2 regions of the Clostridium sp. CM038 genome follow, and region 1 is predicted to be linked to the other one. Evidence: riboswitches for the same ligand, from Rfam matches in the RefSeq annotation. Region 1 holds a riboswitch; the other holds the start of a gene.
The links. Region 1 has a riboswitch for S-adenosylmethionine ahead of ACWJKS_RS16910 (methionine ABC transporter ATP-binding protein). Riboswitches for the same ligand answer to the same signal wherever they lie in the genome.
Positions count from the first base shown of each region.

Region 1 (8,469 bases):
TATTTCCGGAGAAGAAATAGTATCACCTAATTATGATATTATTGATAATAAAAAATATTTATATACTAATATAATTAGTACAAGCAGGGGATGCCCATTTCAATGTGATTTCTGCTATAATAGTTGCAAAAATGTACTTAAAACCTATATTAATAGACCTATAGATGATGTAATTAAAGATATAAATAAATTAAAAACAAGACATATAATGTTTATTGATGATAATTTTGTTGGAAATCCAAAGTGGACAAAAAAATTATTAAAGGAAATGAAACCTCTTAAATTAAAGTGGAATGCAGCAGTTACTTCTAATATAGTTGACATGCCTGAACTATTAGATGAAATGAAGGCGGCAGGCTGTCAAAGCCTTTTTATAGGTTTTGAAAGTATAAATAGTAAGTCATTAAAAAGTATTCATAAAGTACAAAATAGTGTGAATAGATATGAGAAGCTTGTGGATGAAATTCATAAAAGAGGAATAATGATAAATGCTAGTTTTGTTTTCGGATTAGATGAAGATGATGCCTCAATATTTAAGAGCACATTAGAATGGGTAGTTAAAAATAAAATAGAAACGGTAACATCCCATATTCTTACCCCCTATCCTGGTACAAAGTTATACTTATCATTATTCGAGAAAAATAGAATAGTAGATTTTAATTTGTCTAATTATAATACTGCCCATGTTGTATATAAACCCAAGAGTATGACAGCAGAAGAATTATATAATGGCTATCTATGGATATATAAAGAGGTGTACACGTTTAAAAACATAATGAAAAGACTGCCGAAATCCAAAAAACAATGGATTCCATTTTTAACATTTAATTTTTGTTATAGAAAATTTGGAAAACTAACTGAGATCTTGTGCAATATAGTTTCTTTTAAAAATATAGGAAGATTTTCTAGCTGGTTGGCTTATAGAACAAAGTAGGTGGCGGAAACTAATAAAATTTTGAGAAAAGAAGGCAAACTCATAATCTTCCAATACGATTGTTTAAGAAAGGATTTGTATATAGGATATCAACGGTATGCTTAAATATAGCGGTAAAAAAAGAGGGGAAGTATTTTTAAATACTTCCCCTCTTTTAAAATAAAATATAATTACTGATTAATGACACTTCAGAAGGAAAGTCATTAATAGTGCAGCAGCGTAGGTGATGATTTAACGTTCGCGCTGGTTTATTGTGCAGGGGGTGGGGTTGGGTCTGGGGCTGGGGTTGGGGCTGGAGCTGGGTCTGGAGCTGGGGTTGGGGCTGGTGGTTGTTCATTTGCGGCTGCGTCTGCAGCCGCTTTGTCTGCAGCTGCTTTGTCTGCAGCTGCTTTTGCTGCGGCTTCATTTGCAGCTGCTGCGTCAGCAGCTACTTTGTCTGCTGCTGCTTTATCCGCAGCTGCTTTGTTTGCAGCATCATCGCTTGCTTTTTTTGCAGCATCATCGCTTGTCTTTTTTGCAGCATCATCGCTTGCTTTTTTTGCAGCATCATCACTTGCTTTTTTTACATCATCATCACTTGGTTTTTCTATGACTTTCTTTTCTGCTTTTATTTTACCATTTTCATTTAATTTGATATATAGAGTATTCATTAATACCCCATTTCTATCAACTACTGTATTAGGACGAGTAAAGTCTTTTTGTTCTAGACCTTGGTGTAGGTACTCCATATATTCTTTCCATATCTGACCTGGTTCTTGAGCTCCATACATGTTTTGTGGCGCTGGAATATCATCTCCTACCCATACAGAGGTTGTATAATAAGGTGTATATCCTACAAACCAAGCATCTTTTGATTGATCTGTAGTTCCTGTTTTACCTGCAGTAAAGGGATAGTTACTAAGGGCTAAATTTGCATGACTTTCTGTTTTTGTTAGTACACCCTTTAAAGTATCTGTCATAAGATAAGAGGCACCACTATCATACACTGTAGTTTGCTTATGTTTATTTTCAAATAATACTTCATTAACTATTGTATTTGTTATTTTACGTACATTAGTCGGACTTATAAATTCGCCGTTTCTTGCAAGGGTTGAATAACCTGAAGCCATTTCAACTGGCGTAACACCCTTTGTAAAACCACCTATAGCAATTATAGGGTAAATATCTTGAGGAGTTGTATATTTAAACTCCATGTTTTGTAAATATTTCAACGAATTCTTTACGCCCATTTCTCCCACTAATCTAACCGGGATAGTGTTTATAGATATCTCAACTGCATATCTTAAAGATACAGAACCTCTGTATTTAAAATCAACATTAGCGGGACCATTATCAAAGGCTTTGTCTTCATATTCACTAGCGGGAATGTAGCCTTTTTCAAATGCAGGGGTATATGCGATTAATGGCTTTATAGCGGAACCTGGCTGCCTTACACCTAAGAAGGCTCTGTTAAAGGTGTTACCATCTTGGCTTCTACCTCCAACTATAGCTACTACTTCTCCAGTATTATTATCTATAGTAACGCTTGCACCTTGCTTTTCATATAAATCTGTTTTGTTATTGGTGCTTGTATATTGAGCCAAATGACTATCTACTACACTTTGTAATTTTTCTTGTTTTGCAGTATCAATAGATGTATCTATTCTATATCCTCCACTAAGAAGTTGTTTTTCTTTAGACTCATATTCATCATTATACTTAGTGAAATAAGTGTTTCTATCATTATCATTACTAAAAGAATATTTAGAAACGAAACCATTTTGCTCCATTAACTTTAAGGTTGCATTGTGAACAGCATATTGAATATCATAGCTCATAGGTTCAGGTGCTGTACGAGGTTTAATATTTAATTTAATAACTTCTGCTTTTGCTGTATCAAAATCATTTTGTGAAATTTGTTCTAAGCTTAGCATTTTATCTAAGACTAAGTCTCTCCTCTTTATAACATTGTCCAGCTGAGTCACGGGGTTATAAACAGATGGATTATTAGGTATTGAAACAAGCATAGCTATTTGAGATAAATCTAAATCCTTATTATTCTTTTGAAAGTAAAATTGGGAAGCACTTTCAATACTATAGCATCCATTGCCGAAGTTTATATTATTTACATAAAACTCTAATATTTGATCTTTTGAATATCTTTCTTCTAATTTATTTGCTATAACAGACTCTTCCAATTTTCTCGACAAGGTTACGTCAAATGTAAGGAATACATTTCTTGCAAGTTGTTGCGTTATTGTTGAACCACCTTGTACGATAGCTCCCTTGGATTTTATATATACCCAGACAGCTCTCCTTATACCTTTATAATCTATACCACCATGTTTATAAAATCTTTGGTCTTCTATTGAAGTGACAGCTTTACCTACATAGGGATTTAAGTCTGCTTCTTTTGTGTAATAATATGTATTGGTCTTAAATTCTTTTAATAGTTTACCATTAGTATCAAAAAATTGTGTTGGTTTTCGGGTATTAAAGGAGGTTTCGTTTATGGTTTGTGCTATATTGTTAGCATCTTTTATAGTTGCCTCTATTTTAGGACCATATTTAATATAACCATATCCTAAAGTTATCGTAGCCGATACGAAAATTATTGCAGAAAATATCAATAAACCTTTAACGATTTTTTTCCAAAGTTTCTTTTTAACCGGTGCTATTTTTATGGGTTCTACATTTTGATTATCATCCATTAATATCTCCTCCTTTTTTTATTATACAAAAAATGTCCAGGGTTAGCCCTGGATGACCACGCTTCATACATACGTAAAGGGGGGGGCTTACTTGGTCGCCATAAGTATTTTCCTGTTTTTAGTCCTATATTCAATTGTTATTACTGAATTCTAATACTAGGTCACATAAAAGAGACCTTATGGGTCTCTCTTATACTATTAAAAAAGTGCTTAGTTTATGTGTGTATAATACAATTATTTTACAATTTTGTCAATAACACCAAGTTATATGATGTGATTTCTATTGATGTTAATTATTTCTTATTGGCATTTCAAACATTAGCCATACAATGTATCCTCCTAGAACAATATAATTATTACAATATATTATAACATAAATAATGTAACATGAATATTTATGTTATATATAAAGTATGAACAAAATATATATTATGATGAAACATCATTAGACAGTTGTATGATGTTTGGAGAAGGTGTATATAAAAACTTCTTTACATAGCATTCATATAGTGATATTATAAATCTAATTTAATAAATAAGTTAATTCTCATCAAGAGAGATAGAGGGACTGGCCCGATGACATCTCGGCAACCATCAGACGTATTGTCTGAATAGGTGCTAAATCCTGCGTTAATTTCATTGTAAATTAGCGGAAGATGAGAGAGGTGTCTTTGTAATTTTATACCTCTTTCATCATTATATAATGATGAAAGAGGTTTTTGTTTTTTTGAATAGATGTAAATAAAATTTAATAGTGTCTTATCAAGAGAGGTGGAGGGACTGGCCCTATGAACCCCGACAACCAGTATCATATTATGATACATGGTGTTAATTCCTGCAGCATTGCTGCAAGATAAGAATAAGTTTGGAAGTAGTGCCCAAGTTTATTCTTGGGCTCTATTTTTTTAGAGTGATGTTTAAAGAAAGGATCAAAAGGTAAAGATGAATTATAAGAAATGAAAAGGAGAAGGGATATCATGATTAAAGTTCGAGGTGTAAGTAAAAGTTTTTCAGGGGTTAAAGTGTTAAATGATGTTTCATTTACAGTGGAGGAAGGTGATATTTATGGTGTTATTGGTCACAGTGGAGCTGGTAAATCCACTTTACTTAGATGCTTTAATGGGCTTGAAACCTATGATACAGGTACCATTAATATAATGGAAAAAGGGGTGAAACAGCTAAGTTTGAAAGAACTTCGCGAGTTTAGGAAAAATGTAGGCATAATATTTCAAAGTTTTAATCTTATTAACAGTAAAAATGTTTTTGAAAACATAGCATTTCCACTAGAAATATGGGGAAACGATAAAAATTTTATTAAAAAAAGAGTAGATAGCTTAATAGAGTTAGTAGGACTTAAGGATAAAGCAAACACCAATGTAAAACAACTTAGCGGAGGGCAGAAGCAAAGAGTTGGAATTGCAAGAGCGCTTTCACTTAATCCGAAAATATTACTTTGTGATGAAGCTACCTCTGCACTAGATCCTAAAACTACAAAATCTATATTAGAGCTTTTAAGGGCTATCAATAACAAATTTAATATAACAATTATTGTAGTTACCCATCAGATGGAAGTGGTAAAAGAAATTTGTAATAAATTTATTCTTTTAGAAGGAGGGGAAATTAAAAGCCATGGCATTACCGATGAACTATTTATTAGGCCAACAAAGGAAATGCAAACACTTATGGGAGAGGAAGAATTACTGCCTAGCACGGGATATAACATTAAAATATTTTTTACAAAGGAAATTACCCAGAGTTGCCTTATAACATCAATTGCCAGGGAGTTAAATATTGATTTTTCAATAGTATGGGGCAGGCTTGAAAAATTTAGGGATAACGTAATGGGAAGTCTCATAATAAATGCAAGTAAAGAGAATAAGAAGAAGATATTAAATTATTTAGATGAAAAATCTATAGAGTGGGAGCTCATTAATTATTCTGTGCAGCTTGAGAAGCACAAGGGAGAGAGTATAAATGCTATTTAAAGATATTTTATTACCTGCACTAAAAGAAACTATATATATGGTAACATTATCCACGATTTTTACAGTTATTTTAGGGTTTATTTCAGCAGTAGGATTAATTATAACTGGACCTATTGGCCTAAGGCCAAACACTTTAATCTATAAAATCTTAAATTTAGTAATAAATGTACTTAGGTCTTTTCCGTTTATTATACTAATGATATCTATATTCCCTTTAACTAAGCTTATAGTTGGAACAACAATAGGTACTAATGCAGCTATAGTTCCTCTAACGCTTGGTGCAGCACCTTTTGCTGCAAGAATAATAGAATCTGCACTTTTAGAAGTGGATTATGGAATTGTTGAAGCAGCTAAGTCATTTGGTGCAAAAACCTATCAAATTATATTTAAGGTTATGTTAAAAGAGGCAATGCCGTCTATAGTTCTTGGAGTTACGTTAACAATAATAAACATTATAGGTTACTCAGCTATGGCTGGGACAATTGGTGGAGGGGGACTTGGAGATGTAGCCGTAAAATATGGTTACTATAGATTTAAGTCAGATATCATGATATACACTGTAATTATATTAATTGCAGTTGTGCAAGTAATTCAAGCCTTAGGAAATATATTGTACAGAAAAATGATTAAATAAGTTTTGAATTATAAAAATATTAAAAGAAAAATAAGAGGAGGAAATTAAAAATGAAAAAAATATTAAGCATATTATTAACAATAGTTGTGATTTTTACACTGAGTGGATGTGGAGCAAAAAAAGAGGCGGATGTAACTGAGAAAAAAATCATTAAAGTAGGTGCGTCACCAGTGCCTCATAAAGAAATATTAGAGGCTATAAAGCCGATTCTCGCAAAAGAGGGATATACTCTCGAAATAGTAGAATTTACTGACTATGTAACACCAAACACTGCACTAGCCGAGGGACAATTAGATGCTAATTTCTTTCAACATATTCCTTATTTGCAATCCTTTAGTAAAGAAAAGGGAGTGGACCTAGACTATACTGTAAAGGTTCATCTTGAACCTATGGGTGTGTACTCTAATAAATATAAAAAGCTAAGTGATTTAAAAGATGGAGCTAAAATAGCCATTCCAAGTGATCCTACAAATGGAGCAAGAGCACTTAGAGTGCTTGAGAAGGAAGGGCTATTAAAACTAAAAAGTGGAGATCTTATTTCTAAACTTGATATTACTGAAAATAAAAAGAATTTTAAAATAACTGAATTAGACGCTCCTCAGCTTCCAAGGATTTTAAAAGATGTGGATGCAGCAGTTATAAACTCAAATTTTGCAATAGAAGCCAATTTAAATCCGACAAAAGACGCACTAGCAATTGAATCAAAAGATTCGCCTTATGCAAATGTGCTTGCAGTTAGAAAAGAAGATAAAACTAAACCTCATATAGAAGCACTTTCAAAGGCATTAAATTCTCTAGAAGTTAAAAAAATTATTGAAGATAAATATAAAGGAGATATAATTCCTGCTTTCTAAAAAAAATATAAAACCATTAATCATTTTGCTTTGGGCGTAATAGTCGAAAGTAAGATGATTTTTTTATAGTAAAGCATAAAGTTTAACGACATTTTTATACTTTTATTTTTTAAAAAATTCATTTTATACCTTATTAGTGTATAATTACCGTATGCAAATAATTTTTGGAGTAATTAATTCTAAAATGCAAATAAGGATAACATTATAATATGGAGGTTTAAAAATGAGTGTATTATTTCAAGCAATAAATAATTTTTTTGATTTTATAGTTCCTATTGCGGATTTTCTATGGGAATTTCCAACTAATTTTAAGTGGTATCAAAACATCCCGGTTTTAGGTAATTTTGCCTTTGCAGTTATTTTACTTTTAGGAACAGGAATTTATCTTACATTTAAAACTGGATTTATTCAAGTTATGGCATTTAAAAAAGGAATTAAGATTCTTGCTACAAAAAAGGAAACAGATACTGGGGTTAGTTCATTAGCATCATTTTTACTAAGTTCTGCTATGCGTGTAGGTCCAGGTAATATTATGGGGGTTACAGGTGCAATATCTGTTGGCGGACCAGGGGCACTATTTTGGATGTGGGTTTCAGCTTTCTTTGGTATGTCCACGGCTTTTGTAGAATCTGTACTTGCACAGCTTTTTAAAGAGAAAAATGGCAAGGAGTTCGTGGGTGGACTTCCATTTTATGGTCAAAAGATTTTGGGAAATAAACGGTGGGTAGGTATTATACTGTCTTCACTTTTTATAATATATGCACTGTTTGTTATCCCATCTCAAGCTTTTCATTTATTTACAAGTTTCGGTTCAATAGCTGATACTATAGCTGGAAAAACCTTTGGACGTCAATCCACAGTTTATTATGGGATAGCAATAGTCTTAATAATTACTGTTCTTTTGACTGTAATTGGAGGAATAAAAAGAGTTACTGCAGTTACAGATGTACTGGTACCTATTATGGCAGTTATTTATACACTTATAGTTATTTTAATAATATTAGTTAACTTAGATAAAGTTCCGTATTTCTTTAAAGAAGTGATTGGTGGAGCATTTAAGCCCAATGCATTATTTGGTGGGGCATTTGGTGTGGCTTTAGCTCAAGGAATTAAGCGTGGGTTAATGTCCAATGAAGCTGGACAAGGAACAATTACAATGGCGGCTGCGACAGCGGAGAATAAACATCCTGCAGAACAAGGTTTTGTACAATGTCTAGGAGTTTTTCTTGACACAATGGTAATATGTAGTATGACTGGATTTGTTATTGTTATGGCACATGTTTGGACAGGTACTGCTGGAGTTGCATGGGAGAGTATAGAAGCATCTAAACTTACAGTTTACCTATCCTCAATCAAATACTTAGTTCCTGGT
Region 1 is NZ_CM143651.1:3,690,190-3,698,658, reverse strand. It holds gene ACWJKS_RS16920 (B12-binding domain-containing radical SAM protein) at 1-934, shown strand, start outside; gene ACWJKS_RS16915 (transglycosylase domain-containing protein) at 1,183-3,624, opposite strand; SAM riboswitch class I at 4,169-4,287, shown strand; SAM riboswitch class I at 4,381-4,484, shown strand; gene ACWJKS_RS16910 (methionine ABC transporter ATP-binding protein) at 4,602-5,609, shown strand; gene ACWJKS_RS16905 (methionine ABC transporter permease) at 5,599-6,243, shown strand; gene ACWJKS_RS16900 (MetQ/NlpA family ABC transporter substrate-binding protein) at 6,294-7,097, shown strand; gene ACWJKS_RS16895 (alanine/glycine:cation symporter family protein) at 7,321-8,469, shown strand, end outside.

Region 2 (8,469 bases), 850 kb from region 1:
TACATCATTATCTATAGGAACTACATTATGTTAAATTTATTTCCTGTAAAAATTATCTGATAGTAATAGTAATAATTTAATTAATGTTGCAGCTTGAGGAAGATGAACAGTTACGAAGGTGATGATTTAAGCTGAAAATGGGTTAAATGGTTGGAGAGTAAATAAATGTTTAAATACATTATAAAATAAATGATTAATGAAAGGACATAATATGAGAGAAATAATATTGCACTGTTTTCAATGGAAAATCTCAGATATAACTAGAATTTTAGATAAAGTAAAAGAGTGTGGCTATACATCCATACAGGTTACTCCCGTGCAACCTTGCAAAAAAGGAGATGAATGGTGGACATACTATCAACCGCTATCATTTAAAATAGGTAATAGAAGTGGAACAAAGGAGGATTTAACAGAATTATGTTATAAAGCTAATAAAATAGGAATTAAAATCATCGTTGACGTAGTGTTACGACATTTAGCGGGTGATGAGAGTGGAAAGCTAATACCAAGTCAAACCGTAGATCAAAACCTACTAGATAACCCCAAATTTTGGACTAACGCAAAAAATACAGTGGATTATGGCAATAGAAATGCAATTGTTAATGGTGCTTTTGGATTACCAATGCTCAATTACAATGATGTAGAATTACAAAAAATTTATATAAATTTTTTAAAAGAACTAAGGAATTGTGGAGTGGGTGGGTTCAGAATCGACATGGGTAAGCATTTTGCATTAGAAAGTGAAGGAAGTTACTTTTGGACAAGGGTATTTGGTGAATTTAAAGATATGTTCAACTATGCTGAATGTATTGAATCCAGTAAAGAACTATTAAACAAGTATACACCTTTTATCAATGTGTTAACTGATGGTGATGCAACCGACCAGAGCAAGATGGTTATTTATGTAATGTCCCATGACACCGAGGAAAGCTGGGGATTTACTAAAAGCATGGATGATAATGTGATAACATCAAAATGGGGTTTACTATTAAAAAATCATAAAGAAAGTAATGTATTATTTTATATTAGGGCATATTCAGATTTATGGAAAATGGAAAATATTAAAAATATTAATTTGGCAAGATAAATGACTGCTATGGTTATTTTTGAAATTAGACTTGCTTTTAAAAAACTTGTATGTAAAAAATGATTAATAGAAAAAAGGGACTTTAAGGAGAGGGCGGAGGAAGGTTTGTCAATATGAGGAGACTATGATAGTATATAAGCATATAAGGAACTCCCTATATTTTTTTTTGTGAATTTTAACTTTGTAATTTCTATTCTTATGAAGTTGTAAAAAGAAAATTGACAATAATTCTTATATATTAGAGTTAACAATAACGAATGGAGGAAATGAAATTATGGCTGATTTGCCAAATTGCCCAAAATGTAATTCAGAATACACTTACGAAGATAGAAGTATTTTTGTTTGCCCTGAATGTGCTCATGAATGGACTTTAGAATTAGAAACAGAAAGTAGTGAAGAGAAAAGGATTATCAAAGATGCAAATGGAAATGTATTAAACGATGGTGATTCTGTAACAATAATCAAAGACCTTAAAGTAAAAGGAAGTCCATTAGCCATAAAAAAAGGTACAAAAGTAAAAAATATACGGTTGGTTGATGGAGATCATAATATTGATTGCAAAATTGATGGGTTTGGAGCTATGGAATTAAAATCTGAATTTGTTAAAAAGGTATAAATCAAGGTTTAATGTAATAGAACCGAAGTAGTGAACTTCACCCCATTGAATGATTATAACTAAAAAAGTTGTAAAATTCATCTGATGGGGTGTTTTTATATATAAATACTAAAAGGAGAATAAGTTTAATAAAATGATTCCATCCTTATTATACTTTCTATTTTGTTGACGTTTTCTAGTTCTTTTATTTTTTCTAATGAAATTCTTATGTTTTTTTCTGAACTTTTATGTGTAATAAATCCTAGTGGTCCATGATCATCGTGCCTTACATCTCCAGTAACGGACATAATGCTGACATTGTTTTTCCCAAATATTTTCGCTGTATCTCCTAAAACTTCTACTGTATCTTTAACATTAAGTCTAATATAGAATTCTGATTCATTTTCTTCTGATTTTTTCACTTCTTTAAAATCAGTCTTGTCACTTAGGTCTAATAAGTCATAAGGATTTACATTATTTCTTAATATGGATATTATATCACCTACAACTGCACTTCCAGTTGGAAAAGCTCCAGCGCCTTTTCCATATAGCATTAACTCTCCAACTGCATTTCCTTTTATCATAATAGCATTAAATGCATCGGCTACATTTGCCATTGGGTGGCTCGAAGGTATTAGGGTTGGATGTACTCTTAGCTCTAATTTGTTATTTACTTCTTTAGCTATTGCTAAAAGTTTTATTGAATAACCAAGTTTTTTAGCATATTCTATATCTATGTCACTAATTCTTCTTATTCCTTCTCTATAAATACAATCATGATCTACCTTAGTTCCAAATGCTAGAGAAGACATTATCGCAAGCTTATATACAGCGTCAAAGCCATCAACATCAGAGGTTGGGTCCGCTTCAGCATAACCCTTTTCTTGCGCCTCTTTTAGCGCTTCATCAAAGCTAATCCCATCCATTGTCATTTTGCTTAATATGTAATTAGTTGTTCCATTTATAATTCCAATTATCTGCTCAATCCTATTGGCTGTAAGGCTCTCATTAATCTCGCGTATTATTGGAATTCCACCAGCCACACTTGCTTCATAATAAAACAATACGTTTTCTTTCTCCGCTGTTTTAAATAACTCTTCGCCCCAGTTCGCGATAACTAATTTATTAGCAGTTACAATATGTTTTTTAGATTTCATTGCGCGTATCATATACTCTTTAGATTTATCGCATCCACCAATAAGTTCAACCACAATTTTTATACTTTCATCATTTATAATATCATCAATGTTATCTGTTAATAGGCCATTAGGTGCTTTGACATCTCTTTTTTTATTTATATCTTTTACAAGTATTTTAGCAACTTCTATTTCATAATTTGAACGTTTCATTATTTCTTTTTTATTTTCCTGAAGTATTTTCCATACACCTGTCCCAACATTTCCAAAACCTAAAATCGCTATTTTTACCTTTTTCATATTAGTTTTCCTTTCTAAACTTTAAAGTTATTCCTCCGTCATCTAAGGTGATGGAGGAATATAGTTAGGAACAAGACCTTATTTTGAAACCAACTGCCAAAGAATTATTAACTTTTTATTGAATAGATTTTTCTAGAGCTTGCGTCAAATCGTATATAATGTCATCGATACCCTCAACACCAATTGAAAGTCTTATCAAATCTGAAGTAACTCCAGCAGATTTTTGCTCCTCTGCGTTAAGCTCTGCATGAGTTGTGCTTGAGGGGTGAATTACTAGAGATTTTGCATCTGCAACATTTGCAAGCAGCGAAAATAATTCTACACTATTAATAAATTTCTTTCCAGATTCAAGGCCACCTTTTATTCCAAAAGTGAATATTGATCCTGCGCCCTTTGGTAGGTATTTTTTAGCTAATTCTTTATATTTGCTCCCTTCAAGTTCAGGATAATTTACCCATGAAACATTTGGATGCTTACTCAAAAATTTAACAACTTGCCTAGCGTTTGCTACATGTCTCTCAACTCTTAATGATAATGACTCCAAACCTTGAAGAAATAAAAATGCACTTTGAGGGCTAAGCGTAGCACCGGTGTTTCTTAAAAGTTGAACTCTAGCTTTCAAAGCAAATGCTGGAGCACCTAAATTAGCATATACTATTCCATTATAACTTTTATCCGGAGTTGTAAAATCAGGGAATTTACCGCTTGCTGCCCAATCAAATTTACCAGCATCAACTATAATTCCACCAATAGTAGTTCCATGTCCTCCAATGAACTTTGTTGCTGAATGAATAATTACATCTGCACCATACTCAATTGGACGACAAAGGAATGGAGTTGCAAAGGTATTGTCAATAATAAGGGGTATTTTATTTTCATGAGCAATATTCGCTACTGCCTCTATATCTAGAACGTTTATTTTTGGGTTTCCCATTGTTTCAGCATAAAGTGCTTTTGTTTTATTCGAGATAGCTTTTCTAAAATTTTCAGGATCATCTGGATCAACAAATGTTACGTTAATTCCAAGTTTTCTAAGAGTAACATTAAATAGTTCATAAGTACCACCATATAGAGTGCTTGCAGCTACTATTTCATCACCTGAATTTGCTACATTAAGTATTGCATAGAATGTTGCAGCTATTCCTGAAGCTGTAGCAAGTCCTGCTACTCCGCCTTCAAGAGCGGCTACTCTTTTTTCAAAAACGTCTGTAGTTGGGTTCATTATTCTTGAATATATATTTCCTTCTTCTTTTAATTGAAATAAATTTGCTGCATGATCTGCATTTTTAAAAACATAAGATGATGTTTGATAAATTGGAACTGCTCTTGATCCTGTAGTAGGATCTGGAACCTGCCCTGCATGTACCTGTAATGTTTCAAAACTTAATTTTCGCTCACTCATATTAATTTCTCCTTTTATAATTATTTTTCAAAAAAAAGCTGCTCTCCTATAAGGAAAGCAGCATGATTAATTTTATTAAACAATAAAATTGTATCATAAAATTTGCTATCGTCCTTATCTTTCAGATTTTACAATCTGATGGAATTGACACCATTGCACTTCTTTTAAAAATGCTGGTTGTCGGGCATCATCGGGCCAGTCCCTCTGCCGCTCTGGATAAGTTATATTTAGTTGTTAGTATTTAGTACATTATTTATTTAGATTTTTGGGGAAGAAAAAAAGCTACTTTCCTATAAGGAAAGTAGCAATAGTTAACTTTAATAAACAATAAAATTGTATCATAAAATTTGCTAACATCCTTATCTTTCAGATTTTACAATCTGCAGGAATTGACACCACTACATTCGAATAAGAATGCTGGTTGTCGGGCTTCATCGGACCAGTTCCTCTGCCACTCTGGATAAGTTGTATTCAGTTATTAGTATTTAGTATATTACTCATAAAAACAATTGTCAATACTTTTTTAAAAGATAAAATTATTTTAATTATGCCCTTTTATAATACTATATGCTGCACTGAACATACCAAATAAAATGCCAACGATAGGGAATATAATCCAATTAATGTGCCATAGATTAAAAACTAATCCACTGACAAGGAAGATACAGATTGCTAATGGCCATACGATAGCAGCAACTGCACCAATAAGTTTATTATCTTCAGTTTTTTCTTTTGAAAAGTCACCAATCTGTAAAAGAATACTAAAACTCTGCTTAATATTTCCAAAATATATAAAGAGGAAAACGGCAATAGCAATCATCACAAGTAAAACAACTACTCCGTAGCTAGATGCATTGTCGCCAAAAGCAGATGATACAAAAAGTGCAACTGGTGATATGACACATATGCACACACCTGTTATTACAGATATCATATGGGTTGATGCAAAAGCATTATTTTTTTGATTTACAATTACTTTTACATGAGGAGGCAAATCAAAACCGCTTTGTAGATACTTGTATTTTTCTAGCTTTATACCGGAATAAATGAATAAAGCTATAGCAGGTACAAGTAGAATAAATAGTGGAATAATACCAAACATATCGCTGAAATTTTTTGAAATACCTTTACCGAGAATGCCATTATCTACGAGAGTGGTAATTAATATTAATATAGCCGTTGCTACAATACATAAAGAAACACCAATACCCAACAATAAGCCAGATCTCTTTTTTTCAGCCATAAAATTATCTGCATCTTCCTGTGTAATGGTTTTAAGTATAACATCATCTTTCATATGTTCGATGCCGAGTTCATCAATTAATTCGTCAATATTGCCAAATTCTGAAATTACAATACCAATGGCCTCATTTTCTGATTTTCCATCATTCTTATTCTCGTTATATTTTTCTTCCATATTCCATAATAAATCGTTTTTTAATTTGACCGTCTGATTTGTTCTTGGTAGGACTTTAAACATATTATCTAAATAATTTTTTATAGTTTCCATTTTAATCCCTCTCCTTAATAAATTTATTAATAACTTCTTTTGTTAAGCTCCATTCTTCACATTTTTCTTTATAGTAGGTTAAACCTACGGGGGTGATTTTATAATATGTGCGTCTTTTACCAAAGGTTTCGTCTTTATAGAAAGATTCGATATATCCATTCTTCTCAAGACGGTTGAATGCTGAATAGAGTGTGGTCTCTTTCATAACATACTTCTCCTCTGATAATTTTCTGATGTTTTTTGATATTTCATACCCGTAGGATTCGCCATCTTGAAGCATAAAAAGAATAATCGTATCATTATATCCTCGAATTACATCGCTGCTTATCAAATTATATCCTCCTTTAATTTTACTGCATCTGTAGTACTTTGTCTGTCGTAGTAATTTAAGAATAACACAATTACTACGACAGGTAAAGCATTTTTTAAAACTTGCATAGATGTCATATTACAGTAAGTTTTGAAGATGGTACCTTATAGATTATTATGATAAACTATATACAGTAATAATTAAATTGTAAGGAATGGTGAGTTATGGACATAATATTTTTATTAAAAGCAATTATAATAGCAATAGTAGAAGGGGTAACTGAATTTATCCCAGTATCGTCTACAGGACATATGATATTGATTGGATGGGCAATTGGGTTTGAGGGAGAATTTGCAAAGATGTTTCAAGTTGTAATCCAACTTGGAGCAATAATGGCAGTTGTTGTTTTGTATTGGGAGAAGATTAGCGAAAGTATAATAGAATTTTTTAAGTTTATATTTAGTAAAGGAAAAAAGGGAAAGAAAGGATTCAGATTTGGTATAAATGTTATTACGGCATCTATTCCAATGGGAATTGCAGTAGTAGTATTATACGACAAAATAAAACTACTGTTTACACCAGAGGCTGTTATAGTAGGATTCATAGTTGGTGGATTATTGTTACTAATAATCGAGAAGAGAGTTAGAAATAGGGATCATAAAGTAGAAAGTATAGATAGCATAACGCCTATACAATCATTTAAGATCGGTTTATTACAACTTTTTTGTGTGTGGCCAGGAATGTCAAGAAGTGCTTCTACAATTATGGGTGGATGGATTGCAGGATTATCAACACCAATAGCAGCAGAATTTTCATTTTTCATAGCGATTCCAGCTATGATAGGGGCGACAGGTAAGGACTTATTTGAATTTGATTATTCTATAATGACGAAAACATTATGGATTTCATTAATAGTAGGATTTGTTGTAGCCTTCATAGTATCTTTGATAGTTATGAAAAAATTTGTGGATTATTTGAAAAAGAAACCAATGAAAGTCTTTGCAATATATAGAATAGTAGTAGGTATTTTACTTGGAATATTAGTATTAACTAAGGTTATTGTTTTAATATAATCATAGAGAGTAAATAGCAAGTGGCATTCTTTCTTTATGAAACGGCAAAGGGAAAAAAATACATATGTATTAAGTGATATGAAGACGGTAGTAAATGTTTAGAACATAAATAAATAGTATTAAAATAGTGAGACCCTACTAGAATCATTGATTCTAGTAGGGTCTCTAATTACAAAGCAATAGTTATTCTGTAAGCTTAATTATTATATCCTTATATTGAGAGTACTTGTTTAAAAGAACATCTCTTTTTAATATTTCAAAATCTTTAAAGTCAAAGCCAGGGGATACCATACAGCCAACAAGAGAGTAACCTGAACTATTCATAGCAGAACCAAAGATATAATTCTTAGGTACTAGGAATTGTGGGGTTTCTCCATTTTTTATATTAAGACCTAGTTGCTTAGTAGTAAGTTCTCCCTCTGGGCTTATCATATATATTGTAAGAGGGGAACCTGCATGATAGTACCACATTTCATCTGATTTCAATCTATGGAAACTTGAAATTTCTCCATCTCTTAATAAAAAATAAATACTAGTCCAAAGTATTCTTTCACCTTCAAAGCTAGTTTTTAAATCATTGGAGCTAATATTTTCACAAGAGTCAAAGCTGCTTTTGTAGAAACCACCTTCAGGATGAGGTTCCATATTTAATGTGTCAATAAAGTATTGTGATGAGTGCATAATTTATCTCCTTTGTAAAAAAATGATTACACTTAATTATAATCAAATAGATCAGTAGTGACAAGGGTAGTTTCATTTAGATTATAACTATAGCAGCGTCAATACAAAAACTGTATTAGAAAATTCCAATACAGCTTTTGTATTTGTTTACTCAATTAATCCCAAAAACCATCATGAACATTTACGACATCTTGCTCAATTTCTTCAAAAGGGCCTTCAACATTAATATTCTTTTGTCCTTTTGCAAAGACATATCTGCAAGATAAATCAAAGGTTGGATTTATATCATTATTACCAGTAAGCTCTAGTAATCTTTTCTCGCTTATACCATATACTACTTCCCCCACATTACCCCAATATATTGCACCAGAACAC
Region 2 is NZ_CM143651.1:413,156-421,624, forward strand. It holds gene ACWJKS_RS01835 (alpha-amylase family glycosyl hydrolase) at 212-1,087, shown strand; gene ACWJKS_RS01840 (zinc ribbon domain-containing protein YjdM) at 1,362-1,703, shown strand; gene ACWJKS_RS01845 (homoserine dehydrogenase) at 1,829-3,118, opposite strand; gene ACWJKS_RS01850 (O-acetylhomoserine aminocarboxypropyltransferase/cysteine synthase family protein) at 3,234-4,520, opposite strand; SAM riboswitch class I at 4,632-4,743, opposite strand; SAM riboswitch class I at 4,877-4,987, opposite strand; gene ACWJKS_RS01855 (permease prefix domain 1-containing protein) at 5,062-6,030, opposite strand; gene ACWJKS_RS01860 (PadR family transcriptional regulator) at 6,032-6,361, opposite strand; gene ACWJKS_RS01865 (undecaprenyl-diphosphate phosphatase) at 6,565-7,413, shown strand; gene ACWJKS_RS01870 (cupin domain-containing protein) at 7,597-8,094, opposite strand; partial or broken gene ACWJKS_RS01875 (nucleoside deaminase) at 8,250-8,469, opposite strand, start outside.
Region 2: it holds a riboswitch for S-adenosylmethionine, as region 1 does, so the genes downstream of both, ACWJKS_RS01850 (O-acetylhomoserine aminocarboxypropyltransferase/cysteine synthase family protein) here and ACWJKS_RS16910 (methionine ABC transporter ATP-binding protein) in region 1, are expected to answer to the same signal.